4 regions of the Bacillus altitudinis genome follow, and region 2 is predicted to be linked to each of the others. Evidence: riboswitches for the same ligand, from Rfam matches in the RefSeq annotation. Region 2 holds a riboswitch; each other region holds the start of a gene.
What was found. A riboswitch is a leader RNA that binds a small molecule or an ion and turns the genes downstream of it on or off. The one in region 2 is predicted to bind S-adenosylmethionine.
Positions count from the first base shown of each region.

Region 1: it holds a riboswitch for S-adenosylmethionine, as region 2 does, so the genes downstream of both, ID12_RS03670 (sugar ABC transporter substrate-binding protein) here and ID12_RS18995 (YezD family protein) in region 2, are expected to answer to the same signal.
Region 3: it holds a riboswitch for S-adenosylmethionine, as region 2 does, so the genes downstream of both, metK (methionine adenosyltransferase) here and ID12_RS18995 (YezD family protein) in region 2, are expected to answer to the same signal.
Region 4: it holds a riboswitch for S-adenosylmethionine, as region 2 does, so the genes downstream of both, ID12_RS10165 (bifunctional homocysteine S-methyltransferase/methylenetetrahydrofolate reductase) here and ID12_RS18995 (YezD family protein) in region 2, are expected to answer to the same signal.

Region 1 covers NZ_CP009108.1:720,749-728,578, forward strand. The annotation lists gene ID12_RS03660 (ABC transporter permease) at 1-443, opposite strand, end outside; gene ID12_RS03665 (sugar ABC transporter ATP-binding protein) at 440-1,936, opposite strand; gene ID12_RS03670 (sugar ABC transporter substrate-binding protein) at 2,009-3,127, opposite strand; SAM riboswitch class I at 3,301-3,410, opposite strand; gene ID12_RS03675 (DUF1565 domain-containing protein) at 3,528-4,955, opposite strand; gene ID12_RS03680 (branched-chain amino acid aminotransferase) at 5,314-6,405, shown strand; gene ID12_RS03690 (hypothetical protein) at 6,730-7,128, opposite strand; gene ID12_RS03695 (6-phospho-beta-glucosidase) at 7,246-7,830, opposite strand, start outside.
Region 2 covers NZ_CP009108.1:2,436,863-2,444,692, forward strand. The annotation lists gene ID12_RS12250 (dihydroorotate dehydrogenase) at 1-56, shown strand, start outside; gene pyrF (orotidine-5'-phosphate decarboxylase) at 28-732, shown strand; gene pyrE (orotate phosphoribosyltransferase) at 740-1,378, shown strand; SAM riboswitch class I at 1,538-1,640, shown strand; gene ID12_RS18995 (YezD family protein) at 1,715-1,861, shown strand; gene ID12_RS12265 (phosphoadenylyl-sulfate reductase) at 1,907-2,608, shown strand; gene ID12_RS12270 (sulfate permease) at 2,622-3,686, shown strand; gene sat (sulfate adenylyltransferase) at 3,744-4,880, shown strand; gene cysC (adenylyl-sulfate kinase) at 4,894-5,487, shown strand; gene cobA (uroporphyrinogen-III C-methyltransferase) at 5,516-6,271, shown strand; gene ID12_RS12290 (sirohydrochlorin chelatase) at 6,315-7,133, shown strand; gene ID12_RS12295 (precorrin-2 dehydrogenase/sirohydrochlorin ferrochelatase family protein) at 7,114-7,617, shown strand; gene ID12_RS12300 (Rqc2 family fibronectin-binding protein) at 7,649-7,830, opposite strand, start outside.
Region 3 covers NZ_CP009108.1:3,633,094-3,640,923, forward strand. The annotation lists gene asnB (asparagine synthase (glutamine-hydrolyzing)) at 116-2,014, opposite strand; gene metK (methionine adenosyltransferase) at 2,163-3,365, opposite strand; SAM riboswitch class I at 3,561-3,695, opposite strand; gene pckA (phosphoenolpyruvate carboxykinase (ATP)) at 3,922-5,508, shown strand; gene ID12_RS18340 (DUF2584 domain-containing protein) at 5,549-5,791, opposite strand; gene ID12_RS18345 (alpha/beta hydrolase family protein) at 5,831-6,625, opposite strand; gene ID12_RS18350 (phytoene desaturase family protein) at 6,652-7,830, opposite strand, start outside.
Region 4 covers NZ_CP009108.1:2,026,672-2,034,501, reverse strand. The annotation lists gene ID12_RS10185 (methyl-accepting chemotaxis protein) at 1-471, opposite strand, end outside; gene ID12_RS10180 (BMP family lipoprotein) at 468-1,445, opposite strand; gene ID12_RS10175 (CvfB family protein) at 1,603-2,451, opposite strand; gene ID12_RS10170 (YajQ family cyclic di-GMP-binding protein) at 2,678-3,169, shown strand; SAM riboswitch class I at 3,251-3,369, shown strand; gene ID12_RS10165 (bifunctional homocysteine S-methyltransferase/methylenetetrahydrofolate reductase) at 3,448-5,289, shown strand; gene metH (methionine synthase) at 5,273-7,830, shown strand, end outside.

The DNA.
Region 1 (7,830 bases), 1.7 Mb from region 2:
TGAATGATAAACATCATGGCTAGTGTCATGAGCATATCTGGAATCTTCATTTTGACAATCATCCAAGCATTCAGCAAACCGACAATAAGAGAAGCCGCCAGCGCAGAAAGGATCGCAATGAGTGGGTTTTGCGAGAACCATACAAACATGGAGATCACAATTGCATTTGATAACGTTGCAACTGAACCTACAGATAAATCAAAGCCATTCACTGCTAATGAGATCGTCAGCCCTACTGCAATGATGGTTACAATCGAGATCGATCGTAAAATGTTGATGATATTTCCTGACTGTAAAAATGCCGGATTGGCTGCCGCAAAGACAACAATCAATACGACAATCGTTAAGATGGTGCCATATTGATAAAAGAAATCAAACAGATGAAAGGATGGCCGCTGTTTCTTGATTTGTTGAACTGGGGCTGAAACTTGTCGTTCACTCATGATTGTCCTCCTGTTGAATGATATAAAAGCTCTTCTTCAGTCATTGGTGCCGTCATTTCCCGGGCAATGCTGCCATCATATAAGACGTATACTCGGTCGGCAATTCCTGCAATTTCTGAAAGCTCACTTGAAGCATAAATAACCGCTTTTCCTCTTGCAGCTAGTTCTGCAATGAGGGAGAAAATGTCCTTTTTGGCTCCAACGTCTACACCTTTGGTTGGTTCATCAAAGAGATAGACATCTGCCTCAGCCAACAGCCATTTTCCAATCGCAATCTTTTGCTGATTTCCACCAGAGAGATGCTTCACCTTCGCTTCAAGAGAAGGTGTCTTGACGCCAAGCCGCTTGACGATTCCATCTGCTGCCTTCCGTTCCTTAGAACGATGTAAGAAGCTGAACGGCCGTGTAAACGAACGTAGACTTGCAGCTGTTACGTTCCATCCAACATTTTCTTCTGTTAGAATCCCTTCTTTTCTCCGTTCTTCAGGCACAAGGGCAATACCCGCTCTCACAGCGTGATGAGGCGACTTGATATGAATGGTTTGACCATGCAGCTGCACAGTGCCTGACTTTTTTTCTGAGGCGCCGAATAGGGCTTTGCACAATTCTGTTTTACCAGCACCGACTAGTCCTGCAATCCCGAGAATTTCTCCTTTTTTCACATGAAGATGAATGTTGTTTAATTTATGCTGGTCATGCAACTCTTTCACGTCAAGCACAATCGGTGCATCCTCAAGCGGTGTACGGGATGGGAATTGATCCTCTAATGGCGCGCCAAGCATTTCTTCAATGACCTGCTTTGGATCGGTTTCTTTAATGAGGTGCGCCGCCACATCGGTTCCATTCTTCATCACAGTCAGTTCATCACAGATGTTGAAAATTTCTGGCATGCGATGCGAGATAAAAATGATGCCTGTGCCGTTCTTTTTCAATTGATGAATCATTGAGAATAGCTTGCTTGTTTCTGCATGACTAAGTGGAGCGGTTGGTTCATCCAAAATTAAAATGCTGCATTTGATCGACACAGCCTTGGCAATGAGCACCATTTGTTTTTCTGCCAGTGTCAAATCACTCACAAGACGCTTCGTCGAGATGTCAATATTCATCTCTTTTAACAGCTGTGCTGCCTTGCGGTGAATCTCTTTCCAGCGGACGAAGGTTTTTTTCTCCATTTCATGGATCATCATATTTTCGCCAACACTTAAATAAGGCACTAGAGCTGTATCCACTTCTTGATGGACGGTCTGCACACCGTATGAGGCCGCATCCTTCGGTGTATGAATGGTCGCCGCCTCGCCATTGATGTGGATGGTTCCTTCAAAATGTGAATGAGCACCAGAGAGAACTTTCATTAACGTTGACTTCCCAGCACCGTTCGCCCCAATCAGGGCATGGACTGTGCCTTTTTTTAATGTGAAATTTGCTTGATCTAACGCTTTGACTCCTGGGAATTCAATCGAAATGTTTTTCATATGAACTAGCGGCGTTGTCATAGGTGTCCTCCTTCTCTCCTGATCGTCAATTGAAAAACGAAACACCCTCTATGAAAAGAGAGTGCACGTGGTTTATTTTGCATAATGCTTCTTCAAGGTCTTCATCCAGTCTTCTTCAAAAGCAGTCGATGATCCGAATCCTTTTACTTCTTCTGCAAGATTAACCATATTGATGGCCTTTCCTGCATCCTGAAGCTGCTTTTGTGAAATGAGAGAGGCCTCAAGGTCATAGGAAGATGGTGTTTTCTCGCCAGCTAGTTTCTTCGCAAGAATCCTTACGTCGATTGCACCAATGAGCTTCGGATCGACAGCGGCAGTGTACTTCCAAGGACTGTCTTTCGCCGTCATTTCTTGGAGATCGGCATTAGACACATCAATACCGTATATTTTCACTTCGGTTCTTCCTGCTTCTTTTAAAGCTCTTGCGGCACCAATCGCAAATGCATCCCACGTGGCAAAAATCGCATCCAGTTTACCCTTTGGATATTTATTCAGCATAGCCGCAACCGCATTTTGTGTTTGAACTGATGTATCAGAGGCCGCAACGCCAAATCGGTCAAGTTCCTTGATCCCTGTATGCTGTTTAAGCGTTTCTTGGTACACCTTGTTTCGTCTCACCATTGGAGGGAATCCGTCTACCCAAAGATACGCAATATTTGCTTTCCCTTTAAAATCAGCCACGAGTGCGTCTAATGATTTTTTCGCTAATTGTTCATCATCTTGAGACGTCACTGTGACTCCTTTGATATCCTTCAGCTTCGGATTTGAATCAAACGCCACAACTGGAATGCCTTTCGCTGTGATCTTCTTCACATCAGCGACTGTCGCCTCATCATCCCCATGAGAGATGATAAAGCCATCATAGTTTTCTTCTAGTGCTTGAGAAATAGCATCATGAAACTTCGCCGTATCACCATTTGCCGTGTAGACATCTACTGTAAAGCCTAGCGCTTCCCCTTCTGCCTTCGTTCCTGCTAAAAACTGAGCAGTATGATCGTCCCCGCCAATTTTACGGATGACTTTAATTTTTGCTCCCTGTCCTTTTGCAAATCGCTTCGGGACATTGTCAAAGGAGACCTTTTCGTTTGCATTAGCCTTTGAGCCTGCGCTTGATCCCGTACCGCAGCCAGATAATAGCACGGTCAGGACCGTCAATAATACAAGAGATGATGTCCAATATTTACGTTTCATTGCTGTTCCTCCTCAAGTTGTTTTATTTTTCTCATCGGAAAACTAGGTAAAAAAGTGAGAATATGCCTGAGAACCCCGTCGTTTGATTCTCAAAAAAGAGATCAAAAAAAGCCTCTCTTGATAAAGAGAGGCTTGATCACCGTTGCATGAAACATGTATCGGGAAGTCTTCCTCTCTTATCTGTCAAAGCTGTAACAGCTTTGCAGGAATTAGCACCAATTTCTTAGATAGAAACGGTTGCTGGGCGTCATAGGGCCAGTCCCTCTGCCTCTCTTGATAAGAGATCCGTTATGAAATTTGTTTTAGTTGAAATGTCTTCTTTACTTTAATGTGATGTCTCATCAATGTCAATGATTTTTTTGAAAATTTCTAAAATGATCATTTGCACCGAATGCCTTGTTTACCTGCCGATGATTTTCTTAGCAGGTGATGATGCCTTAAGACGGAAATCATATTTTTTCTCATTCACAAATTGGGGATTGAGGTGTGCTGATCCTTTATCTTGACCGCTTTTCGAGCGATACGTTTTGTAGCCTTCCATCCATTTCCCTCGCCATACCCACTGAGAGGCTTTTGCACCTTTGCGGTCATCGTAGACATTCTTTTGGAATGTATTCTTCTTGTTCACTTCGTAGAGATTCACGACTAAATAATGCGAAGCACTGGCTGTCATGATATTATTCGTGATTCGATTGTTCACCGATTGATATTGCATCAGCAATTGACCGCCTTCTAAGCCGGCTGTGTCATTTTTGTACAAAATGTTATGGGAGATGGTTGTGTTTGTGGTTCCGCCGCGCTTCTTGTCATATCCGCCAATGGAGATGCCTGTATAACGATTTAAATATACTTGATTGTGCTCAATGCGAATGCGTTCGGCCATCTTCCCTTTATGTTCACTTGTGACCTCAATCCCAAGGTCATTATGATGGCTGATGTTATGATCGATCACGATGTCTTTCCCGCCATCCACATAGATTCCTCCTGCGGAGATGTCCTTGCCGTACGCTGGATTCCCAACACTCGTAATCTCATAAACTTTGTTTCTAGATACGACACCATTTCTCACTTGATCATACTTTTTAGAAGGTGCGACATTCTCAAAACCAATTAAATCAATCCCGATATTGTCCGTATGCCGGACTGTATTATGTGTCACGCGGAATTTTTTAACGTTTCCGTTTAGCACAAGGGCTTCACTAAAACCCAGCTTTAACTTTTCCACAGTGTTTCCTTTGATTTCGATGTCTTCAATGGCTGCTGGTGCTTTCGTTCCATAGACCGCAATGCCATGAGCATTCCCATTTTGATGTGTCGTCTGAATGTCGTACACACGGTTGTTAAGCAGTTTGACGCCTTTGCCGCTGCCTGTGATGAACATACCGATGGGTGTCACATCTTCTTGATTCGTTTTAATATGTCCGACTGTCAGCCCTTTCAGGGTGATATAGCTTTTTTGATCAATCTTCACAAGACCACCGTCTGCTTGATTTCCTTTAAGAGATGCTCCGCTAATGACAGGCTTCTCTTTTCCATACGCTTGAAAAACAACTGGTGCTTTCTTTGTTCCAGAGTGGCGGACAATCAATTTCTCTTTGTATGTACCGCCTCTCATATAAACTGTTGTCCCAGCTTTCGCGATACTTGTCGCTTTTTTCAACGTACGGAAAGGCTTTTGCTTCGTCCCTGGATATTTGTCGTTCCCATTTGCTGCGACATAATAGGCAGTACCTTGCTTCGCACCAGCCTCCTCCGTCATCGCTTGACAGCCAAAACTAATGGCGGTCATCAATAAAATCAATAAGGCGCCTGATATCATTCGTTTCATCTCGTTGTTTGCTCCCTTCCATTCTCTTCTATCTTTATCGGTTAAAAAAAGAGGATTAAAATATGGCAATGCCCCTTGCAATGTACTAGTCAAAAGGTGTATGGTTGAAAGAATATCTTACAGGAAAATAAATCGCTTTTAAATTGTCAGATTAATCAGTTAATAACGAAATTGGATTTTATTTCTAAGGGGAAACTTCAGTAAAACCACGATAGAGAGGAGGAAAGCGCTTTAACAGATTTTTCTTGTCTGAATTCCAGAAAACCTATTGCTAATATTTTGTGAAGGTATAGAATAGAATCATAATTATTTCATATTATTAGAATTTTCAAATAATCAAACAGCAAGGAGATTTACGATGCCAAAACAACCCATCCGCGTTGAACTTAGTTCAACAAAAAAACCAAAACCTCAATCTGATCAACTTGAATTCGGAAAAATCTTCACAGACCACATGTTTGTGATGGATTATTCAATTGATAAAGGCTGGTATGATCCGAGAATTATCCCTTATCAGGCGATTCCAATGGACCCAGCTTCTATGGTTTATCATTATGGCCAATCTGTTTTTGAAGGCTTGAAGGCGTATGTGTCTGAGGATCAAAAGATTCTCTTATTCCGTCCCGAAAAAAATATGGAACGCTTAAACAGATCAAATGACCGCCTATGTATCCCGCAAATTGATACAGAAACGGTTTTAGAAGGCTTAAATGAACTCATTCGCATTGATAAGGATTGGGTACCTGATGCAGAGGGCACTTCTTTGTATATTCGTCCATTCATTATTTCTACTGAGCCCTATTTAGGTGTTGCACCGTCAAGTACCTACAAGCTGATCATCATTTTATCTCCAGTAGGTTCTTATTATAAAGAAGGCATCCATCCGGTCAAAATTGCGGTGGAAAACGAATTTGTCCGCGCTGTTAAAGGCGGAACAGGAAATGCCAAAACAGCTGGAAACTATGCATCAAGTCTGAAAGCACAGCAAGTTGCTGAAACGAAAGGATTTTCACAAGTCCTGTGGCTTGATGGCATCGAGAAAAAGTACATTGAAGAAGTCGGTAGTATGAATATCTTCTTTAAAATCAACGGAGAAATCGTGACGCCTGAACTGAACGGCAGCATTTTAGAAGGGATCACACGGAATTCTGTGCTTGAGCTGTTAAAGCATTGGGAAATCCCTGTGACAGAACGTAAAATTTCAATTGATGAGTTAATTGAAGCACATCAGTCAGGTGAACTTGAAGAAATCTTCGGAACAGGAACGGCAGCCGTCATTTCTCCTGTCGGTGAATTAATTTATCACGATCAGCCATACGTCATTCAAAATGGTCAAACAGGCGAAGTATCGAAGAAATTGTACGAAGCGATTACCGGAATCCAAAAAGGAACTCAGCCAGACATCTTCGGCTGGACAGTAGAAGTCGATTCGGTCGTCAAGCAGGCATAAGCAAGCGAAAGAACCTTTCATTTGATGAAGGGTTCTTTTTTTGTTTCTTTATCTCCTTCATTACCTCATAATGGAAAATGTGGATCTATTCCACACTTAAGGAGTGATGGTATGTTTTTTACTTATTTACTAGCGTTCTTTGGGATTTGCATCGGATCAATCATCATCGCTACAGGTTTCGACGATTCACCGTTCTTCACCCGTTTTCTATTTAAGTTTCTCGGAATTTCTATCTTTGTTCTTTCCATTACTTTTGTAAAAGTGAGGCGAAAGAGGTTACGCAACAAAAAGGCGAAAAAGACTTAGATGTCCATCAGCCTCTCATCAAAGCGTGCACCAAAACAAGACCGATATCCCCACAATGGCCCCTGCATATATCCACTGTTTCCCTTTGATACTCCGCTTTCTCTCGATCAGTAAAAAGATCTCTGGTAAAAAGACGATGATGATTTCTAGGATAAAAACAAGATGATAAACTGGCGGCATCGGCTGGAAATCAAAGTCTCTTTCATCTCCACCGATGGTTGCGAAATACATTAACAGATTGGTTACTGGAATGGTAAAACAAACGAGCAAGCGGAGAACATACATCCACACATCCTGTCTATGCCGAATCAGGCCAATAAATGAAGCGATGATTCCATACAAAAACAAAACCACTGTGCCGTAACTAAGTAGAGGTTGAACGATAAAGCCGTAAAGCATTAACCCAATTGCCACCATATTCTAACCGTCCTTTCTGTGAAACAGTACATGTTGTTTTTTCTATCATACACTGATTTCTCCGGTTTCCATATGAAAAAATCATAAAAAACGACCCCATAAAGGGGCCATTTTATTTTAAGCATTCACTGATTTGAAGAACTGCGGTAAATATTCACGGTGCGCTTCAAGCATTTCATCTAAGATTTGCTTTGCAATTTCATCAGATGGAACGAGTGGATTGATGGTCATGGCGACAAGAGCCGTCTCGTAATCTCCTGTCACAGCTGCTTCAGCTGCCACACGCTCGAAGGACTTGATTTGTTGAACGAGTCCTCTTACAGCCACAGGCAGATCACCTGTCGCGATTGGTTTTGGTCCGTCCTTTGTAATGATACAGTTCACTTCAACCGCTGATTCGGCCGGAATGCTGGCAATCGCTCCTCTGTTCACTGTATTTACCGGTTGAATGTCATGTTTATCATTATAGATGGAGCTGATCAAATTACATGCTGCATCGCTGTAATAAGCCCCGCCTCTTTTTTCGAGCTGCGGCGGTTTAATCGATAAATCTGGGTCTTTATATAACTCAAATAGTTCATGCTCGACTTGCTGCACAACCTCTGCTCTTGTTCCTTTTTCTTGAGCCGCTTTTTGTTCTTCCTCTAGCATATCTTTCGTTTTATAGTAATAACGATGATACGGACATGGAATGACCCCTAA
Region 2 (7,830 bases):
AGGAATGCATCGGAAGGAGCTGGAAACATGAAGCACTTGCCCATCATCGCGCTTGATTTTCCATCAGGACAGGAGGCGCACGCCTTTTTAGATCGTTTTGAAGGTACTCCATTATTCGTAAAGGTTGGCATGGAGCTGTTTTACCAAGAAGGTCCTGCCATTATTGACGCACTGAAAGAAAAAAATTGCCGTATTTTCCTTGATCTGAAGCTTCATGACATTCCAACAACCGTGCAAAAAGCGATGAACCGGCTTGCTGCACTTGGTGTTGATTTGGTGAATGTGCATGCAGCCGGCGGGAAAAGAATGATGCAGGCGGCCATAGAGGGGCTTGAAAGCGGAACCCCTGCCGGCCAAAATCGCCCAGGCATTATTGCAGTGACCCAGCTGACAAGCACGTCAGAAGATATGATGAAAAAAGAATTACTAATTGACCGCCCATTGCAAGAGGCGGTGCTTCATTATGGACAATTGGCATATGAAAGTGGACTTGATGGTGTGGTGTGCTCTGTTCATGAATCAAAACAGCTTCATGAACAAATCTCTCCTTCCTTTCTCACTGTGACGCCAGGAATTCGCTTACCAAATGATCAAACGGATGACCAAAAGCGTGTGGCGACACCTGCCTTTGCCAAAGAACAGGGTGTTTCACAGATTGTTGTGGGAAGATCGATCACAAAAGCCACAAACCCAGTGGAAGCTTATCAACAAATTTTGAAAGAGTGGGAGTGACTGCCGGATGAAAACGAAAATCGCGAAGCATTTATTACAAATCAAAGCTGTCTCTTTAAAACCAGACGAACCATTTACATGGGCGAGCGGTATCAAATCACCGATTTACTGTGACAATCGCCTCACCTTGTCTTATCCTGAGGTCAGAGGGGACATTGCGGAAGGTTTAAAAGACTTGATTCTCACTCATTTTGAAGGAGCGGAAGTTGTCGCAGGTACAGCTACAGCTGGCATTCCTCATGCGGCATTAGCAGCTGATCGTCTGAACGTACCGATGTGTTATGTAAGAAGTAAACCAAAAGCACACGGAAAAGGAAATCAAATTGAAGGAGCCGTATCACCTGGCCAAAAGGTGGTTGTCGTAGAAGACCTCATCTCAACTGGAGGCAGCGTTCTTGAAGTTGTGGCTGCTCTAGAAGAAGAAGGCTGTGACGTACTCGGAGTTGTTGCGATCTTCACTTATGGACTGCCAAAAGCAACTGCGGCTTTTCAAGAGAAAAACATTCCCTATGTCACGCTGACAGACTATGACACACTGACAGAAGTGGCACTTGAGCTAAAAGCAATCGAGTCTTCTGCTATGAATAAACTAAAACGCTGGAGACAGGATCCTTCGTCTGAATCTTGGATGGAAGAAACGGTCTAAAAAGCTTGTTTTGTTTTAAAAAAAGCTGTGCTGCGCTGCACAGTTTTTTATTTGGTTAAAAATAGTAAAATAGACTCAAATTTAAATAAAAACTAATCCTATCAATAAAGTCGGGTTGACTTTTGTTTGAATTGTGTTAATATTTAATACAAATTAAAACTCTTATCCAGAGAGGTGGAGGGACTGGCCCGATGAAGCCCGGCAACCTGCGATTTGCAAGGTGCTACTTCCTGCAAAATGATTCTATTTTGAAAGATAAGGAAATCGTGAGCTTCCTCATCTTTCTTTCGGACTGAAAGAAAGTTTTTTTATTTTAACGGTGAGGAGGAAGAGGAGATGGAACTGAAACAAAACCAGGATGAGGACTTAGTGAAGCACATGCAAGAGCTGATTGGGGATATGAAATTCGGTTCAATTACGTTGATCGTTCAGGACGGTCAAGTGATTCAAGTGGAAAAAAATGAAAAAATCAGATTAAAGTAGTGCGGAGAATAGCAATAGAAGCAGTACTCCGGAAGGGGAGAAACAATGTTAACTTATGAAAATTGGCAAGAGCCGTCCATTACATTTCAAGAGGACGATTTGTATAAAGGGGCCCTATCTGTGCTGAAATGGGCGTACGGCCACTATGGTGATCAGCTCGTTTATGCATGCAGTTTTGGCATTGAGGGCATTGTCTTGATCGATCTTATTGCGAAAGTAAAAAAAGATGCAAGAATTGTCTTTTTAGATACAGGTCTGCATTTCAAGGAAACATACGACACCATTGATGCAGTTAGGGAAAGATATCCCGGGTTAGACATCGTGCTGAAAACACCTGAGCTGACGGTGGAAGAGCAGAATGAGCAGCATGGTGATAAATTATGGGAAACGAATCCTCAAAGCTGCTGCCATATGAGAAAGGTCATTCCATTGCAAGAGGCACTATCTGGCTATCCGGCATGGCTGTCTGGTTTAAGAAGAGAGCAGTCGCCTAAACGAGCAGGTACGAACTTCTTAAATAAGGATGAAAAATTCCAATCAGTCAAAGTATGTCCGCTCATCCACTGGACGTGGAAGGACATATGGAGATATGCGTCTAGAGAGGATCTTACTTATAATCCGCTGCATGACCAAGGATATCCGAGCATCGGGTGTGCACCGTGTACACAGCCGGCATTTACTGCTGATGATTTGCGTTCTGGAAGATGGTCAGGGACAGCAAAGACTGAGTGCGGATTACATGAGTAAGGGAGCATAATGTATGGAAATCGCCGCAATTTTATTTAGCTTATTCTTTGCTTTAAATATTGGCGCAAGCGGAGCAGCCGCTTCGATGGGCATCGCATATGGTTCAGGTGCGATCAAAAAGCCAATATACGCGCTCAGCGTTTGTGCGGTTGGAATATTAGCAGGTTCAGTGATTGGCGGCGGTGAGGTCGTCAAAACGATCAGCTCCGGGATTATGCCGGAATCTGTCATCACACTTGAAATTGTGTGTATCATCATTGGCTCGGCCGCATTATCACTTTTCATAGCGAATCTCTTGGCCATTCCTTTATCCACAAGTGAGGTCACGGTAGGAGCTGTGGTCGGTGTGGCAGCCGCATATAAAGTGCTGTATGTGAAATCGATCTTAGTCATTGTCTCTTTTTGGGTGATTATTCCGATTGTTGCCTTTGTTTTTACCTTTGCTGTTGTCAAAATCATCAGATTGTTCCCTAAACGGACGTTATCCAAAAAAGGTACATTGATCTTGTCTGTTGTTTTGATTATCAGTGGGTTTTTAGAAGCATTTTCAGCCGGCATGAACAATGTCGCCAATGCGGTCGGCCCGCTTGTCGCGTCAGGTGTTTTAACAGTCGGGCAAGGAACCCTTTACGGCGGAATCTTTGTGGCCATTGGGGCGCTGCTTCTAGGAAGAAGGGTACTAGAAACAAACGGAAAGAAAATTACACGCTATCAAACGGGTGAAGGCATTCTATTATCGAGCACCGGTGCAGGACTTGTCATCGTCAGCTCTATATTCGGACTCCCTGTTCCCCTTACTCAAATTACCTCCTCGTCCATTATTGGGCTAGGTATGGCAAAGGGTGGACCGAACATATTCCATAAACATGTTGTGAAAAAAATGCTGAAGGTATGGGTTGTGTCACCTTTCTTATCACTTAGTCTATCTTATTTGCTAGTAAGCCTTTTCTTAAAAGGAGACTATTACTCTATCTTTATCATGATGAGTGTACTGCTAGCTTCACTAGGTGCACTGAGTCTTATGAAGGCAGTTAAAAATGAGAGCAGCTCGATTCATGAACAGGGCGGCGGGATTTAAATATAAATCCGACTATTAACATCTAATAAATATGAACATTGAGAGGAAGATGAACAAATGAGTTTAACACCACATGGTGGCGTATTAATTAATCGAGTAAATGAAGAATTTGATCTAAGCACAGCTGCGAAAGAAATTGAGCTGGATGCCATCTCTTTTGCAGACCTTGAACTCATCGCAATTGGCGGGTATAGTCCAATTGAAGGGTTTTTAACGAAAGCTGATTATGAAGCAGTTGTCAGCAGTATGCGACTAGCAAGTGGTGTCGTTTGGTCTCTTCCGATTACTTTGCCTGTCACAAAGGAAAAAGCAGCGGAGATCAATCAAGGTGACATTGTTCGTCTATCGTATAATGGAACAGTATACGGGGTCATTGAGGTGGAAGATCAATACACACCTGATAAGGAAAAAGAAGCAGTGAATGTGTATAAAACAGATGACCGCAATCACCCAGGCGTGAAAAAATTATTTGAACGCGGTGATACGTATATTGGTGGTAAAATTACACTGACGAAACGCAGTGAAAAACCTTTCCCGCAATTTACGTATGAGCCAGAAGAAACAAGAAAACATTTTAAAGAAAACGGCTGGAAAACCATTGTCGGTTTCCAAACGAGAAACCCAGTCCATCGTGCGCATGAATACATTCAAAAGACAGCACTGGAAACAGTAGATGGTCTATTTCTAAATCCACTTGTTGGTGAAACAAAATCTGATGATATTCCAGCAGATGTAAGAATGAAAAGCTATCAAGTGTTACTGAACGGTTATTACCCGAAAGACCGCGTCTTTTTAGGTGTTTTTCCTGCTGCCATGCGTTATGCTGGACCAAAGGAAGCGATTTTTCATGCGCTTGTGCGTAAAAATTATGGCTGTACACATTTTATTGTCGGCAGAGATCATGCGGGTGTTGGTGATTATTACGGCACATACGAAGCGCAGGAGCTATTTGAACAATTTACAAGCGAAGAAATTGGAATTACACCATTAAAATTTGAGCACAGCTTTTACTGCAATACATGTGAAGCCATGGCAACACCAAAAACATGCCCACATGATAAAAGCGAACATGTCATTCTTTCAGGTACAAAGGTCAGAACGATGCTGAGAAATGGTGAATTACCACCGAGCACGTTCAGCCGAAAAGAAGTCATTGAAACATTAATCGAAGGATTAAAAACGACGGTATCTTAAAGGAGGATATGACATGAGCAACGAACATATCGTGTGGCATGATTCATCTATTACTAAAAAAGAATATCAACAGAAAAACAACCATACAAGCGGGATCATTTGGCTGACAGGTCTAAGCGGTTCAGGTAAATCGACGATCGCCAACGCAGCGGCTCGAGAGCTCTTTGAACAGGGGTACCAAGTGACAGTCCTTGACGGCGATAACGTACGCCATGGACTCAATAAAGACTTAGGCTTTTCAGATGACGACAGAAAAGAGAACATTCGGCGCATCGGTGAAGTGGCGAAATTATTTGTTGAGCAAGGAACGATTGTCATTACTGCTTTTATTTCACCATTTCAAGAAGACCGCCAAATCGTAAGACAGTTAGTCGAAGACGGAGAATTTCACGAAGTGTTTGTGAAATGTGATCTGAACGTGTGTGAAGAGCGTGATCCAAAGGGATTATATAAAAAAGCAAGAAACGGCGAAATTCCATTTTTCACGGGAATCGATTCACCATACGAAGAGCCAGCTGCGCCTGAGCTTGTTCTAGATACAGGTGAATTATCACGCGAGGAGTCAAAACAGCGGCTTGTTGAATATGTAAAAGGTAAAACGAAATAATCGCCTGATGGCAGGGGGAGAAAGCAAGATGGGGAAAGTATACATTGTTGGTGCCGGACCGGGTGATCCAGACTTAATTACGCTAAAGGCCCATAAGGCAATACAGCAGGCAGATGTCATTTTATATGATCGTCTTGTCAATCAAGAGATTCTTGCCCATGCCAAACCGGAGGCGGAGTTGATCTATTGCGGCAAACTGCCGAATCATCATACGATGAGACAGGAAGCGATTAATGAAGCGCTTGTTGCTTATGCGAAGGAAGGGAACATAGTCGTTCGTCTAAAAGGCGGTGATCCCTTTGTATTTGGCCGCGGCGGTGAAGAAATCGAATGCTTAGCTGAGCACGGTATTCCGTATGAAGTTGTCCCAGGGATTACTTCTGGCATTGCAGCCGCTGCTTATGCAGGCATTCCAGTCACGCACCGAGAATTCAGCTCAAATGTTGCGTTTGTAACAGGGCATTATCAAAAGGATGAACATTTTGAAGAAAAGTGGGAAGCGCTGGCGACGGGGATTGATACCCTTGTCATTTACATGGGCGTCAAAAACGTGGAAAGAGTCCAGCGGCTGCTTTTGAAAAATGGGCGGAATCCTGAAACCCCAGCTGCGTTTATTCACTGGGGAACGACCACAAGGCAAAACACGACTTGCTGCACGGTGGCGACACTATCTGAAACGGTTGAAAAAGAAGGGATCGAGCATCCGAGTTTAATCGTAGTAGGAGATGTCGTTCACTTTCATCAAAAGTTGAACTGGTTTGAACCAGCACTGATTGAGAAATGAAAACAAAGATGAAAAGACACGTGTGGACATCGTGTCTTTTCGTCTGAATAAAACTAAGGTCGCAAGGAGGAGTCAAATGAAACAAGCTGTCCTTTATGTTGGGCATGGAAGCAGGGTAAAAGAAGCACAGGATAAAGCCATTTCTTTTATGAAAAGCTGTATGCCGTTAGTGGAAGCAGATATCCAAGAAATTTGTTTTTTAGAGTTGACGGACCCTTCAATCGAAGAAGGGTTTGAGACTTGTGTACAAAAAGGAGCAACCCACATTGCGATCGTCCCGCTCCTCCTTTTAACTGCCATGCATGCCAAATCAGATATTCCAGATGAGATTGTGAAAGTACAAAAACGTTTCCCACAAGTGAAGGTGACATATGGAAGACCTATAGGCGTGAACCAAGAAGTCACGAAAGCGGTTATCGCAAGGATTGAAGAAGCTGGATACAAGGGAGAGCGTGCAAAAATTCTCTTAATTGGCCGTGGAAGCTCTGATCCAGATGTAAAGCGGGATGTGTTTGGCATTGCAGATGATGTCCGAAGCATGTTGCCTTGTGCAGAGGTTTTTCCGTGTTTTATTACAGCGTGTGAACCGAATTATCGTGTTGTCTTAGCACAGTTAACAGTAGATGACGATACGCCTGTCTATCTCGTGCCTTATCTTTTATTTACCGGCATTTTAATGAAAGAGATTGAGAGTGAAGCGAATCAGGCGAGAGAGCGGCTGCGAGATGTCCGTGTCTGCCGATATATTGGGTTTCATCCCCATGTAAAAGCAGCTTATATTGAACGTGTGCAGGAAACCATCTTAAACAAAGAGGATGCGTTTCGTTTTCAAGGAGAAAGCCATGCTTCCAGTTCATCTTGATCTAACCAATAAACATGTGCTGATTGCCGGCGGTGGAAGGGTTGCGGCTAGAAGGACGAGTGCGCTATGCATGGAGCCATGCAGCATAACCATTGTGAGCCCTGACATTTGTGATGAAATGGCGAATCTCATTGAGACATATCAGCTGACTTGGAAGAAAAAGAAAGTTGATGCGGAAGATGTAAAGGATGCATTTTTGATTGTCGCTGCTACAGACGACCCTTCAGTAAACGAGTGGATGACGCAATCAGCGCTTCCTCATCAGCTCGTCAACTGTGTGAGCCAGTCAGAGCTTGGCAATGTGATTGTGCCAAAGGTTGTGAGGGCAGGAAAAGTGACAATCTCCATATCTACGAGTGGTGCAAGCCCAGCCCGCACTAAACAGCTGGCTGCGGCCATTGAGACCTTGCTTGAACAAGAGAATGTAGATGCACTGGATGAGCTCTATATAGAAAGAAAAAAACGACAAAGAAAGAGCCGATAAAATCTCATCTAAAGATTTAATCGGCTCTTTTTTATTTTCTCAGCTTTAGGACAACATCCTCATCAGGCGTCACAAATAATGTTTGCTGCTGATCATACGTGACAAAGCCCGGTTTTGCTCCGTTTGGTTTTTTCACATGCCGGATTTTCGTATAATCGACAGGGACGGAGCTTGATTCTTTTGCCTTCGAGAAGTAGGCAGCAATTTGTGCCG
Region 3 (7,830 bases), 1.2 Mb from region 2:
ATGTTTTTTTCAGGATATTAAGCAATAACTGTGTACCGCTTGTTATTTTACCCTTTTCCACCACTTTCTATCATGACAAAAAAGGTTTTCAGCACAAAGCTGAAAACCTTTTTCATTAGCTAAAAATAACTTCTTTCGGCTGGTGATTCAACTGCTCTGGATCAATGCTGCGCTCTACATAGATGCTATGCCAGATCATAAAGATCAGGACAGTCCAAATCTTACGGCTATGATCGGCTTTTCCAGCACAATGATCATTTAATAAATCAAGAACATATGCCTTGTTAATGTATTCATCTGTTTGACTGTTTTTAATGATATCTTTCGCCCAAGCGTTCATCTCATTTTTCAGCCAATGACGAATTGGCACAGGGAAACCTAGTTTTTTACGGTTTAACACATGGTCTGGTACAATGCCTTCTGCTGCTTTACGCAATAAATATTTCGTTGTGCCGTCTTTCGTTTTCAGCTCTTCTGGAATTTTAGAAGCTGCTTCAAATACGACCTTATCAAGGAATGGAACACGAAGCTCAAGAGAATTCGCCATTGTCATCTTATCTGCTTTCAGCAGGATATCCCCGCGCATCCACGTATGAATATCAACATATTGCATTTTGTTAATATCACTGTAGCCTGCACTTTCTTCGAAGTATGTTTTCGTCACGTCACGATACGTGATGTTCGGATCATACTGCTTTAAGAGGTTTTTCTTCACTGGCTCTTCAAAGATTTTTGCATTGCCGATATAACGTTCCTCTAATGGCGTACAGCCGCGAACGATAAAGCTTTTCCCTTTCATTCCTTCTGGCATTAAACGAGCCAGACGAAGAAGAAGCTTTTTCAGCATGGATGGTACAGATTCAAAAGGCTTTAGAGATAGCGGCTCACGATAAATATTATATCCACCGAACAGCTCGTCTGCTCCCTCACCTGAAAGAACAACTGTGACTTGTTTTTTCGCTTCTTTTGCTACGAAATACAATGGAATCGCCGCTGGATCAGCCAAAGGATCATCTAAATGCCAGACGATCTTCGGAAGCTCATTCATATATTCCTCAGGAGAAATCACAGCACTAAAGTTTTGCAATCCCAGCTTATCAGCTGTTTCTTTTGCTACATCCACTTCACTGAATCCATCCTGCTGGAAACCAACAGAGAATGTCTTCAGTTCAGGGTGAAATTCCTTTGCGACCGACACGATGAAAGAAGAATCGATCCCGCCTGATAGGAATGAACCAACAGGCACATCACTTCTCATGTGGACTTTTACAGAATCATAGATAGCATCACGTACTTCTTCTACTAATTTCTGCTCTTGTGTTTGTTCAGGTTTGAATTGAACTTTCCAGTAAGTCTTAAATGCAATGTCTTGGCCTGGACGCAGTGTAAACTGATGACCTGGCTCAACTTTGTGCACTTTTTGATCAAGTGTATTTGGCTCAGGAACGAACTGAAAAGACATGTACTGCTGCAAAGCAGTCTCATCAAATAAAATGTTCTCATTCACAGCCATTAAGCTTTTGCGTTCAGAAGCAAAGTACACTTGGTCATCTATTTGTGTAAAATAGAGAGGTTTAATGCCGAAAGGATCTCTTGCGCCATATAATAACTGCGCTTCTTTATCCCAAATTAAAAAGGCAAACATGCCGCGAAGCTTCGATGCCGCTTCTTCTTTATAGTGGCGATATGTGGCAAGAAGGACTTCCGTATCAGAATCTGTGCTGAACGTATAGCCTTTTTTCACAAGCTCTTCTTTCAGCTCCACATAGTTATAAATTTCTCCGTTGAAAATAATCCAATATTTTTCATCTTCATAAGAAAGCGGCTGCTTTCCGTGTTCAACATCTATAATACTTAAACGTCTAAATCCAAATCCTACATGCTCATCATGAAAGTACCCCTCATCATCCGGACCTCGATGAACGATGAGACGATTCATTTGCTTAATTAACTCTTCCTGCTCAGTAGTTTCGGACAATGGACGGTGATTAAATACACCAACAAACCCACACATATTATTGCCTCCACGTTATGTTATTTCTTAAAAGTAGACCTATAATTAGACAGTATTTTGTCCAATTTTGTTTCACATTTTTACGCTTTTTGTAGAATTTTTTTTAATCAAAAGGAAAACCGCTTAAAATAAGCGGTTTTGTATGTTGTTATTCTCCTAATGCTTCCTTGCGAAGCGTGTCGGCTTTATCCGTTTTTTCCCATGGAAGATCCAAGTCATGACGGCCAAAATGTCCATATGCAGCGGTTTGTTTATAGATCGGACGACGTAAGTCAAGCATTTTAATAATGCCGGCTGGACGAAGATCAAAGTTTGCACGTACCACTTCAATTAATTTCTCTTCAGAGGCTTTTCCTGTTCCAAATGTATCAATTGAAATGGAGACAGGCTGTGCAACACCAATTGCATAAGCAAGCTGTACTTCACATGAATCTGCAAGACCAGCTGCTACGATGTTTTTCGCTACATAGCGAGCCGCATATGCTGCAGAACGGTCAACCTTCGTTGCATCCTTACCAGAGAAAGCACCGCCACCGTGACGAGCATACCCGCCATATGTATCAACGATGATTTTACGTCCAGTTAAACCAGCATCCCCTTGAGGTCCACCGATGACAAAGCGGCCTGTTGGGTTGATGAAGTATTTTGTTTCTTCATCGATCAGTTCACTTGGAACGACAGGGCGGATGACATGCTCTTTTAAGTCGCTTTGAATTTGTTCAAGCGTCACTTCTGGTGCATGCTGTGTAGAAATAACCACCGTATCAATACGAACTGGTTTGTTTTGTTCATCATATTCAACTGTTACTTGAGTTTTTCCGTCTGGACGAAGGTATGCAAGTGTTTCATTCTTGCGTACTTCTGTTAAACGGCGAGATAATTTATGTGCAAGAGAAATCGGCAGTGGCATAAGCTCTTCAGTTTCGTTGTTTGCAAAACCAAACATCAAACCTTGGTCACCTGCACCGATCGCATCAATTTCTTCTTCAGTCATTGTTCCTTCACGTGCTTCAAGCGCTTTGTCTACACCTTGCGCAATATCAGCAGACTGTTCATCAATTGATGTAAGAACCGCACATGTTTCCGCATCAAAACCATATTTCGCACGTGTGTAGCCAATTTCCTTAATCGTGTCACGCACCGTCTTTGGAATGTCGACATAAGTAGACGTTGTAATCTCACCGCTTACTAATACGAGACCGGTTGTTACAGAAGTTTCACAGGCAACACGTGCATTTGGATCTTTCTTTAAAATTTCATCCAAAATGCTGTCTGAAATTTGATCACAGATTTTATCTGGATGTCCTTCGGTCACTGATTCTGAAGTAAATAAACGACGATTTTGACTCATAATGGCTATTTCCTCCTGTACAAGACCACATCATCCCAAGATGAGGCCTCCAATATGATACGGAACTCGTTCCCTCTTATATTTCAACATGTTTATATTAGAGATGTTATTGGCAATTTGTTCATATGATATCCCAAAAATAAAAAAACCATTTCCTTCATTGCGAGGAAAGGGTCTGAGATCGCATGCCTTTCACTCTTATCGCTCAAGGTGTTCTTGTACCTTGCATCAGGTTAGCACCTTGGTTTCTCAGCATGTTCATGCCTTTTTCATAAGAAACCGGTTGCTGGGCTTCATCGGGCCTGTCCCTCCACCAACTCGGGATAAGAGTATCCGTTCAATAAGATATCTTATCTTAAACCCTTGCGTCATGTCAATGGTTCATAGGAATTATCTCCCCTTTTTTTCACCTCATCATTAGCATCACCAAAAAGCATATTTTCATAGCAGAAATGAAAAAACACACACAAAAATGTTTAAATAGTATAGACTATTATTATCAATGTGTTATACTAATCAAAACAAACAAATTCAACGGTAAAGGAAGGGTTTTTTTATGAACTCAGTGGATTTAAAAGAAGATTTGCAGTCATTGCTCTCATTAGAAAATACGCACCAAAATTTATCTGTTCCGAAACTTGTTGAAAAGATTTTGGCACGTAATGAAGGCGTTTTAACTTCAACTGGTGCTGTCCGCGCCACAACTGGTGCCTACACTGGACGTTCGCCTAAAGATAAATTCATCGTAAAAGAAGAAAACTCTGAACATAAAATTGATTGGGGTCAAGTCAATCAGCCGATCTCGAAAGAGGCATTTGATCGTTTATATACAAAGGTTGTGTCATACTTAAAAGAACGTGATGAACTATTTGTCTTTGATGGTTTTGCCGGTGCTGACGAAAAATACCGTATGCCAATTACAGTTGTAAATGAATTCGCTTGGCACAATCTCTTTGCAAAGCAACTATTCATCAGACCTGATGGATCAACACCATCATCAAACGAAAAACCTTTCACCATCTTATCTGCACCTCACTTTAAAGCAGATCCTGAAACAGATGGCACAAACTCTGAAACGTTTATTATCGTTTCTTTTGAAAAACGGACGATTCTGATCGGTGGAACAGAATATGCAGGTGAGATGAAAAAATCCATTTTCTCTGTTATGAACTACCTGCTTCCTGAACAAGATATTTTATCAATGCACTGCTCTGCTAACGTCGGTCAAGAAGGCGATGTTGCTTTATTTTTCGGCCTTTCAGGTACTGGAAAAACGACGCTTTCTGCAAGTGCAAGCCGCAAGCTGATTGGAGACGATGAGCATGGCTGGTCTAACACAGGTGTCTTCAATATTGAAGGCGGATGCTATGCAAAATGCGTGAACTTAAGTGAAGAAAAAGAACCACAAATTTACAAAGCCATCAGCTTCGGATCAGTGCTTGAAAATGTAGTACTTGATGAAGAAACACGTGAAGCAGATTATGATGACACATTCTTTACTGAAAATACACGTGCGGCTTACCCAATCGAAATGATTGATAACATCGTGAAACCAAGTATTGCAGGTCACCCATCTGCCATCGTCTTTTTAACAGCTGATGCATTCGGCGTTTTACCTCCAATCAGCCGTTTAACGAAAGAACAAGCCATGTACCACTTCTTGAGTGGTTACACAAGTAAACTAGCTGGAACTGAGCGTGGCGTGACGTCACCAGAAACAACGTTCTCTACTTGCTTTGGTTCACCATTCTTGCCACTTCCTGCTCATGTCTATGCTGAAATGCTTGGTAAAAAAATCGATGAGCACGGCGCAAAAGTATTCCTTGTGAATACAGGCTGGACTGGCGGCGGCTACGGTACGGGCAAACGAATGAATCTTGCTCATACAAGAGCAATGGTGCAGGCAGCGATCGAAGGCGATCTTGACAACGCTGAAATGATCACTGACGACATCTTCGGATTACACATCCCGCTTCATATTCCAGGAGTGCCAGATGAAGTGCTTCAGCCTGCTAAAACATGGGACGATCAAGAGGCTTACAAAGAAAAAGCACACTTCCTTGCAAATGAATTTAAAAAGAACTTTAAAAAATTCAGCCATGCAGCAAGTGATATTGAAGCAAAAGGCGGACCACTCGTCTAATCAAAAGGAAAAAGCTGAGGGAATGAATCCCTCAGCTTTTTTAGTTCGTTGAATGTAATGACACAAGACGGTACGTCACCTTCGTGACATTGTCTGTGAGCTCCAGCTTTTCAACATGTGCTGTCCCTGTTTTTTCTCCGTCTTTCGTTTTACGCACCTCAAGCGGAATATTTAATGGATAAATGCGGTACCCTTCCTTCATGAGCTCAAACACATTTTCTTCAATTCTTGTCTCTTTTCCTTTTGTGACAATCATTGTATTAAATTCAACAGGCATTCCCATAATGAAAATCCCCCTACTTTCTATATTTCTTTCTACCGTTTATTTTACCACATTTCCGCCTTTTCGGCTGTGCATCCATGTCGTCAGCCGTCTGACAATCTCCCGGTTATGCTGTGGCGGGAAATAATGATGATATCCGTGAAAATACCATGTTTCCACAGACTTGCCATGCTGACGCAGTGCATCTTCTAATAAATACGCATGCTCAATGGATACATTCTCATCCAGCTCCCCATGAATGATTAGGACAGGTGCTTCAATTTGGTGCACATGATTCAAAGGCGTTCTAGCCTCATATGCTTCTGGTACCTTATGCGGAGGACCTCCTATCACACGCTTCATCATTCTTCTCATATCCACACGTTCTTCATAGGTGAGCTTCATATCACTTACGCCTCCCCATGTCACAAAGGAAGCGGCCTCATGCTTCATTTCAACAGCGGTCCATATGCCCATAATTCCGCCGCGGGAAAAACCAAAGATATGAATGCGCTCCTGCTTCACCTTTTGATGATGCTTCAACAGCTGAAATGCAGCAAATGCATCTTTCCGATCTTCTCCGGCAAAATCCTCGTTCCCTTCGCCTCCTTGATTCCCTCGGTAGAAGGGCGCAAAGACGACAAACCCTTGCGCAGCAAATTGCACAATTCGGCCAGGTCTAACCATTCCCACATTTTTAATGCCGCCCCGTAAATATAAAAAACCGTCATAGAGACCTTCTCCGGCCGGTTCAGCGAGCAGCCCCTTCATTCGAAGTCCATCGGCCTCATATGTCACTGTATATAAGTGAATATGCGGATGTGGCGACGGGAACCTTCTCTTTTCCACAATCACTTGAATTCTCTCCTTTTCATTCGGTGTTACGTCAAATGCTTGATGATGGCTTCTGCGACGAGCTGTCCTGATTTTGTCACCATCGGAGTGCCGCCGCCTGGATGACTTGTGCCGCCAACAAACCAAAGTCCTTCAATATCCTTTGATTGATTATTGATGCGAAAAAATGCCTGCTTGAATGAGTTTGACGACATGCCATAAATGGCCCCATGATACGCTCCCGTTTTTTGCTGTAAATCAAGCGGGGTTTGTACCGCTTCAAATTCTACAAGCTGGTCAAGATCAAAGAGACCCTTTTCCTTTAGTTTTGTTTTCATATGCTGGCCATATGTCTCCTTTAGCATGTCCCAATTTTGCTCTTTTGTCACATATGGCGCATTGGCCAATACAAACAAGTTACTTCTTCCTGGCCCTCCGCTTAAAGCTGGCTCTGAATGACCTGAATAACAGATGTAAAGCGTCGGATCATGAGGAAGCTGTTTTTTCTGAAAAATATCCTTGAATTCTTGTTCATAATTCTCTGGAAAAAACACGTTGTGATGAGACAGTTGTTCATAGACTTTAGGGACGCCCAACAAAAGAACAAAACCTGATAACGATGGCTCAATGTTTGCCAGTTTTTGATTTCCAAAGCTCGGGCGGTCTTCTTCATCAATTAATTGGCGATAAACAGTCAGTGCATCTGCCCCCGCAATGACTTGATCTGCCTCATATAACTGCTGATCCGTTTCAACTCCTTGGATTCGCTTATTCTTTACATGAATCTTTTTGGCTGATTCATTGAGATGAATTTGGACACCCAATTCCTTTGCCAGTGTCTCAAATGCCTCAACTAAACGATACGTACCGCCCTTAATACCATAAATGCCTTTTTCTCCTTCTAAATAAGCCATCATATTAAAAATAGCAGGTGCCTCGTATGGAGAAGAGCCAATGTAAGTCGCATACCGGCCAAACATCGCCAATGTATGAGGATGACGAAAATATTGACGTAGCAAGCGCTGAACAGATGTAAAAGGTTTGACAGCAAGAAGGGCTTTCATTAGCTTGACATCCGCTTTATCCTTCCAGGTCAATAATAAACGATTTAAAAACTGATCCTCTGCCATTTGAAAAAGCTTCTTCGATTCCTGTAAAAATGCCCGGTATTGCTGTGCATCCTCTGGACTAAAAACTGCAATTTGTGATTCCATTTGCTCAATATC
Region 4 (7,830 bases), 410 kb from region 2:
CTCTAAATGGTATTCATACGCTTCTTGTGCTCTTTTATTCATCGTATGCACGTCGTTTAAAACACCGTCAATTCTGGCAGCCACTCGTCTGGCATCAGAGGCATTTTTTTCACCAATGGCATTGTTTGCTTCTTGCGTCCATGTGTCAAACTTTGAATTTAACCGTGTTAGGGCTTCTTTGTTCATATTTCCTGCGTTTTTGTTTAACGTTTGCAGCTTTTTTTTCGCTGTTGATATATCGGTTTGAACGACCTCTAGCTGTTCATCTGAAAGGGTCATGGAATAATTGGTCATGGCTTGTTCGACACTTTCAAAGCTGGCCTTCGTTTTTTGTACGTTCAGTAAGGTTTGAACTTCTGTTTCGCTTGATGACTGAATCTTTGTCATGCTCACAATAATAAAGGCAATTACGCCAACCGCTAAAAGAAGTGAAATGAGTGAGTTGAGCAAAATTTTGATGCGTAAGCTCATGATGCTGCCCCCTCTTCTTTCAGAAGTGTTTGCTTCAGTCCATTTAATTTTTTGGTCAATTTCTCAGCATCTTTGAGCACCCGGATTCTTGCCATATCGATTCCGTCATTACTTAAGTCATAAACGATATGTCCACTTTTGATTTTGCTGCTTTTGACGAGCTGTTCGCTGAATTGATAGACGACTTCATCTACTTTTTTGACCATAGACGAAATAACGGCTTTTTCAGCTGTATAATACTGATCGCTGTCCACGCCGATTGCATATTTGCCTTGCGCTTGCGCTTCTTTTAATACACCAACACCCGTATAACCGGCTGCGGCATATAAAACATCTGCTTTCTTTTTGATCATGTCTTTCGCTATGTTACTGCCTTTACCTGCATCACTAAATGTGCCAGCATACGTGGATACGACCTTAATTTTCGGATTCACTGATTTTGCGCCTTTTTGATAGCCTTGTTCAAATCGATGGATCACCTCTGCATCGACTCCGCCCACAAAACCAATGACATCGCTTTTTGTTGTCATGGCAGCAAGTGCTCCCGCTAAATAGCTGCCCTGCTCTTCTTTAAAAGTCACTGATGTGACATTTTTCAGTTCAGACACAGCATCAATGAGTAAAAATTGCTTTTTCGGATATTTTTTCGCTACCTTTTCTAAGTCTTCTTGCATACTGAAACCTACACCGATGATCAGGTCATTTCCATCTTTCACAAGCTCGGTCAGCCCTTTTTCATATGTATCGGTTTCTGCAATTTCTCTATAATCGAATTCAATGCCAAGCTCATCACGTGCTTTTTCTAATCCTTTAAATGATGAATCGTTAAATGATTGATCACCAAGACCATCATCCGTCAGCATGACACCAATATGCTTCGTATTTGATACCGGTGGTCCCCCCTGCTGATTGCTGCATGAGGCGAGTACCATGATCATAGCTGCCATCAGAAGTAATGAAATCTTCACTTTCATCCAAAAACACACTCCTTTTATCATCCTTACCCCTTATTTATCGGATTTGAGAGTCATTGTTTCAATGATAAAGTGAAGGATTTTCAGCTTTTTTCATGACTTTTTTCACTGAAAAAAACCATTATTTATGACAAAAATAAAAAAAGTGAGCAAATGCTCACTTTTTCTCGTATGTCCATCCTTCTTTTTGGTAAACAAGATCATTTTTCATCAGATGACCTAATGCTCGTTTGAAGGCTGCTTTGCTCATTTGAAATCTTTCCCGGATATCTTCTGGATCGCTTTTATCGCCGAAAGGCATTGCACCGTTTCTCGTTCTCATGTAAGTTAAGATTTCTTCTGCATCGACAGATAATGCATCCTGCTTTCTCGGAAGCAGAGAAACGTTTACAGTTCCGTCCTCTTTCACTGCAATGACGCGTCCTGTCACGGTCGATCCCAATCTAGGCTCTTCCTTTCGTTCCGTGCGGTGGATAAATCCACGCACGCCTGTATCTGTCAGCATAAAAGAACCTGTCGCAATTAAGCGATAGATTGTCCCCGTGATTTCTTTGTTCATTAACGTTTCTGGCGCCTCAGTAAACAATTCACTGATCACATCTTCAGTGGCTGGTTTTGCGAACATTCTCCCGTAACTTGTCACTTTGAGCATACAGTATAGTTTGTCGCCTTTTTTCGGCCACGCTTCCTCAAAAGGCGGGAGGTGTTCAGTTGCAACAAGTGCATCCTTTGACAAACCTATATCGACAAAAGCACCCATATCTTCTACAACGTCTACGACTTCTACCCAGTCGTATGTATGTGCATTGATTTTAGGAATTTTCATCGTCGCTGCCAGTCTTTCCTCATGATCTACATATAAGTAGACCTCTACTTCATCACGATCTCCAATATCCTCTGTCATCTCACTGCGATGTAGGAGAACAGAATCTTCGCCATCTGTTAAAAAGTAGCCGTATTCCATCTCGTTATCTATTTGCAAGGTCAGTTGCTCACCTGGTCTCATGTTCTCTTCCTTCCTATCTGCCCTTAAAAGAGCGTTCGTTCATCTTTTGATTCACTTTATTCTACTATACTTCTGTCATCATGAACATCTCTAGTTCTGTTAGCTAAAGTGGACAAACTGTACTTGAATTATACCGCATACATCTGAACTCTCTTCGATAAAGTTTCTTCTTCCCCTATGGGCATGATAAAATAGACGCAATATCTATAGTTGGAGGTCATATGTGATGGCAAAAGAAAGTTCATTTGATATTGTATCGAAGGTGGAGCTGCCAGAGGTGCAAAACGCCATTCAAGCAGCACTGAAAGAAATTAAAAACCGTTATGATTTTAAAGGAAGTAAAAGTGATATTTCACTAGAAAAAGAAGAACTCGTTCTCATTTCTGATGATGACTTCAAGCTGGAGCAGCTAAAGGATGTCCTTGTGACAAAACTGATTAAACGAAACGTACCGACTAAAAACATTGACTACGGAAAAACAGAACATGCCCTAGGTGGAACCGTTCGCCAGCGTGCAAAGCTGATTAGCGGGATTGATAAGGACAATGCCAAAAAGATCAATGCCTTGATCAAACAATCTGGTATAAAAGTAAAGTCGCAATTTCAAGATGACCAAGTGCGTGTGACAGGAAAAAATAAAGATGATTTACAAGAAGTGATTGCGCTTATGCGCAAGGCAGATTTACCGATTGACGTCCAATTTATAAATTTTCGATAAATTTCAAATTTTCCATTGATTATTTCCGATTTTTTCGATACAGTTGATGGAAGTTCAATTCATTGACATGTTCATATCGCTTTCTTATCAAGAGAGGCAGAGGGACTGGCCCTGTGAAGCCTCAGCAACCGGTGTAGTAGAAATCTATTTTCTATGACCAAGGTGCTAAATCCAGCAAGCAACTGCTTGGAAGATAAGAAGAAGAATTTCAATACAGCCAAAAAGTCTTCTTCTTATCAGAAGGCTTTTTTTGTTACATAGAAATAAGGAGGAAACCAATGGGCCTATTACAAGACTTACAAAATCGCGTACTGATTGCTGATGGAGCAATGGGAACACTTTTATACTCTTATGGCATTGACCGTTGCTTTGAAGAATTAAATTTATCAAAAGAAGATGAAGTCAAAAGAGTGCACGAGGCATATGTGCAAGCTGGAGCGGACATTATTCAAACGAACACATACGGTGCGAATTATATTAAACTATCCCGCTACGGTTTAGAAGAAGAAACAAAACGCATTAACACAAAAGCTGTACAAATTGCCAAAGCAGCCGCTGGCTCAGCTTATGTCCTTGGAACGATCGGTGGCATTCGAACATTTAACAAAAATGCCTACTCTTTAGACGAGATTAAACGGAGCTTTAGAGAACAGCTCTATATCCTTTTAAATGAAGAGCCTGATGGGTTACTGCTTGAAACATATTACGATATTGAAGAAGCAAAAGCCGTTCTTGAGATTGCTCGCAAAGAAACAGCGCTTCCGATTGTCATGAACGTCTCCATGCATGAGCAAGGTGTATTGCAGGACGGTACACCGCTAAAAGACGGCTTATCTGAATTATCCTCACTTGGCGCTGATGTCGTCGGCATTAACTGCCGATTAGGCCCTTATCATATGATTCAGGCACTTGAAGGCGTTCCACTTTTGCAAAATTCGCATTTATCTGTCTATCCAAACAGCAGTCTCCCCTCCCTTGAAGAAGGCAGACTCGTCTATGATACAGATAATGATTATTTCCGAAAAAGTGCACTTGAGTTTAGAAATCAGGGCGCACGAATCATTGGAGGCTGCTGCGGAACAACCCCTCAGCATATAAGCGCCATGGCTGAGGCGGTCAAAGATTTAGCACCTATCACCGAAAAAGAAGTGAAAGTATTAAAAGAAGAAATCATTTCCATCCAAGATCAACGGACAGAACCAGGTCTTGACGAGCTGGCTGTGAAAAAACGTTCGATTATCGTCGAGCTGGACCCGCCGAAGAAGCTGAACTTTGAAAAATTCCTCGTCGCAGCGAACGAATTAAAAAGTGCAGGCATTGATGCCCTCACACTGGCCGATAACTCTCTAGCTACCCCGCGTATTAGCAATGTGGCATGCGGCGCTTTATTAAAACAGCAGCTTGATATGCGTTCACTTGTCCATATCACATGTCGTGATCGCAATTTGATTGGACTCCAATCTCATTTAATGGGGCTAGACACGCTTGGACTAACCGATATTTTAGCCATCACAGGCGATCCGTCTAAAATTGGAGACTTCCCAGGTGCGACATCTGTGTATGATTTAACCTCCTTTGATTTGATCCGTCTGATCAAACAATTTAACGAGGGACTATCTTTCTCCGGGAAGCCGCTCGGGAAAAAGACTAATTTTTCTGTGGCTGGTGCGTTTAATCCAAATGTCCGTCATATTGATAAAGCGGTCAAACGCCTCGAGAAGAAAATCGAATACGGTGCCGATTATTTTATTTCACAACCTGTATACTCTGAGGAACAGCTTGTGAAGATTCATGAAGAAAGCCGACATTTAGATAAACCGATTTACATCGGTATTATGCCGCTAACAAGCAGCCGAAACGCAGAGTTTATTCATCATGAAATTCCCGGCATTAAATTGTCTGACTCGATTCGTGAGATTATGGCCAAGGCAGGCGAAAATAAAGAAAAGCAGCGGACAGAAGGGTTAGCGATTGCCCGCTCTTTATTAGATACAGCTTGCGAATTGTTTAATGGTATCTATTTAATTACCCCTTTCCTTCGATCAGATTTAACAGCAGAACTGACAACTTACATCCATCAGAAAGAAAAGGAGCCAAACATCCATGCCAACTATCACTGAACAGCTCAAAAAACGCATCCTCGTCCTTGACGGTGCAATGGGCACAATGATTCAAAACGCCGATCTCACAGCAGAGGATTTCGGCGGAGAAGAGTATGAGGGCTGTAACGAATATTTAAACGTCACAGCCCCTCACATTATCTCCACGATTCACCGGCAATACCTAGAGGCAAGTGCTGACCTCATTGAAACAAATACATTCGGTGCGACGAAGCTCGTTCTCGATGAATATGGACTTGGCCATCTCGCCTATGAATTGAACGTAAAAGCAGCTCAGCTGGCAAAGCGTGAAGCAGACCGTTTGTCGACGCCAGACTGGCCCCGCTTTGTAGTAGGCGCAATGGGGCCCACTACAAAAACATTATCCGTGACAGGCGGCACAACGTTTGAAGAGCTCGTTGCAAATTATGAAGAACAAGCCCGCGCCCTGATTGATGGGAAATGTGATGCTCTTCTTTTAGAAACGAGTCAAGACATGCTGAATGTCAAAGCTGGTTTTAAAGGCATTCAAGAAGCCTTTCACGCGACCGGTATTGAGCTGCCACTGATGGTGTCAGGGACGATTGAACCAATGGGCACCACCCTTGCTGGTCAAGATATTGAAGCCTTTTATATTTCACTTGAGCATATGAAACCAATCAGCGTCGGACTAAACTGTGCAACTGGTCCAGAATTTATGACAGACCATATCCGTACACTCTCCTCCATCTCAAAGTCGGCTGTCAGCTGCTATCCAAACGCTGGTCTCCCTGATGAAGAAGGGCAATATCACGAATCCCCTGCTTCGCTTGCTAAAAAAATTGCCGCTTTTGCAAAAGAAGGCTGGTTAAATATCGTCGGCGGCTGCTGCGGTACAACGCCTGCACATATTCAGGCATTGTCAGATGAAGTACGTTCGCTTCAGCCCCGCAGCATGACGCATGAGTCATCACCGCATACCGTATCAGGCATCGAGCCCCTCATTTATGAAGAAGCGATGCGCCCCCTCTTTGTTGGTGAGCGCACAAATGTCATTGGTTCACGCAAATTCAAACGGCTCATCGCAGAACAAAAGTTTGAAGAGGCGGCAGAAATTGCCCGTGCTCAAGTGAAAAATGGCGCTCACGTCATTGATGTGTGTCTAGCAGACCCTGATCGTGATGAGATAGCAGACATGGAAGGCTTTTTAAAAGAAGCCATGAAAAAAGTGAAAGCTCCTTTTGTCATTGATTCAACCGATAAACATGTCATCGAAAAAGCACTCATGTATTCTCAAGGAAAAGCCATTATCAATTCTATTAATTTAGAGGATGGAGAAGAGCGCTTTGAAGAGATTCTTCCGCTTGTCAAGCTATATGGCGGCGCACTTGTTGTTGGAACAATCGATGAAACAGGGATGGCCGTCACAGCAGATCGAAAACTTGAGATTGCCGTAAGATCCCATGACCTGCTCACGAAAAAATATGGAATCCCTGCGAGTGATATCATTTTTGACCCGCTTGTCTTTCCAGTAGGTACTGGAGACGAACAGTATATTGGTGCTGCTGAAGAGACGATTAAAGGCATTGAGCGAATCAAAGCAGCACTGCCTGAATGTCTCACCATTTTAGGCATTAGTAACGTGTCTTTCGGACTCCCGCCAGTTGGTAGAGAAATATTGAATGCCGTTTATTTGTATCACTGCGTCAAAGCAGGGCTTGATTATGCGATCGTGAATACTGAAAAGCTTGAACGCTTCGCTTCAATTCCAAAGGAAGAAATCAAGCTGGCTGAAACTTTACTTTATGAAACAAATGATCAAACCCTTGCTGAGTTCACCCAATTTTATCGCGGGAAAAAGAAAACAGAGAAGAAACCAAAGATCTCCTTATCACTTGATGAAAGGCTGGCACTCTATGTCGTCGAAGGGACGAAAGAAGGCCTGATTGATGATTTGGCCCTTGCTTTGGAGAAATTTGAATCACCTCTTCATGTCATCAATGGACCATTAATGCAGGGAATGTCAGAGGTTGGGCGCCTTTTTAATCAAAACGAATTGATTGTAGCTGAAGTCCTCCAATCCGCTGAGGTCATGAAAGCATCTGTTTCATACCTTGAGCAATTTATGGAGAAAAAGGACGCAAGCGGCAAAGGGAAGATTCTCCTCGCCACCGTCAAAGGCGATGTCCATGATATAGGGAAAAACCTGGTCGACATCATTTTGAGCAATAATGGCTTTCACGTCGTCGATCTCGGAATCAAAGTAACCCCACAAACATTGATTGAAGCGGTGCAAAAAGAAAAGCCAGATATGATTGGATTATCAGGTTTACTTGTCAAATCAGCACAGCAAATGGTCTTGACCGCTCAAGATTTACAAAAAGCAAACATCTCTGTTCCCATTTTGGTGGGCGGCGCGGCGCTTTCACGGAAGTTTACGAAGATGAAAATTTCGCCTCAATATGATGGTCCCGTCCTTTACGCCAAAGATGCAATGGACGGCCTGTCTTTAGCGAATGAATTAAGAGCGAATCCTCTTCAATTTCAAACAAAACCCTTAGAGGACCAAGAAGCACTCCATAA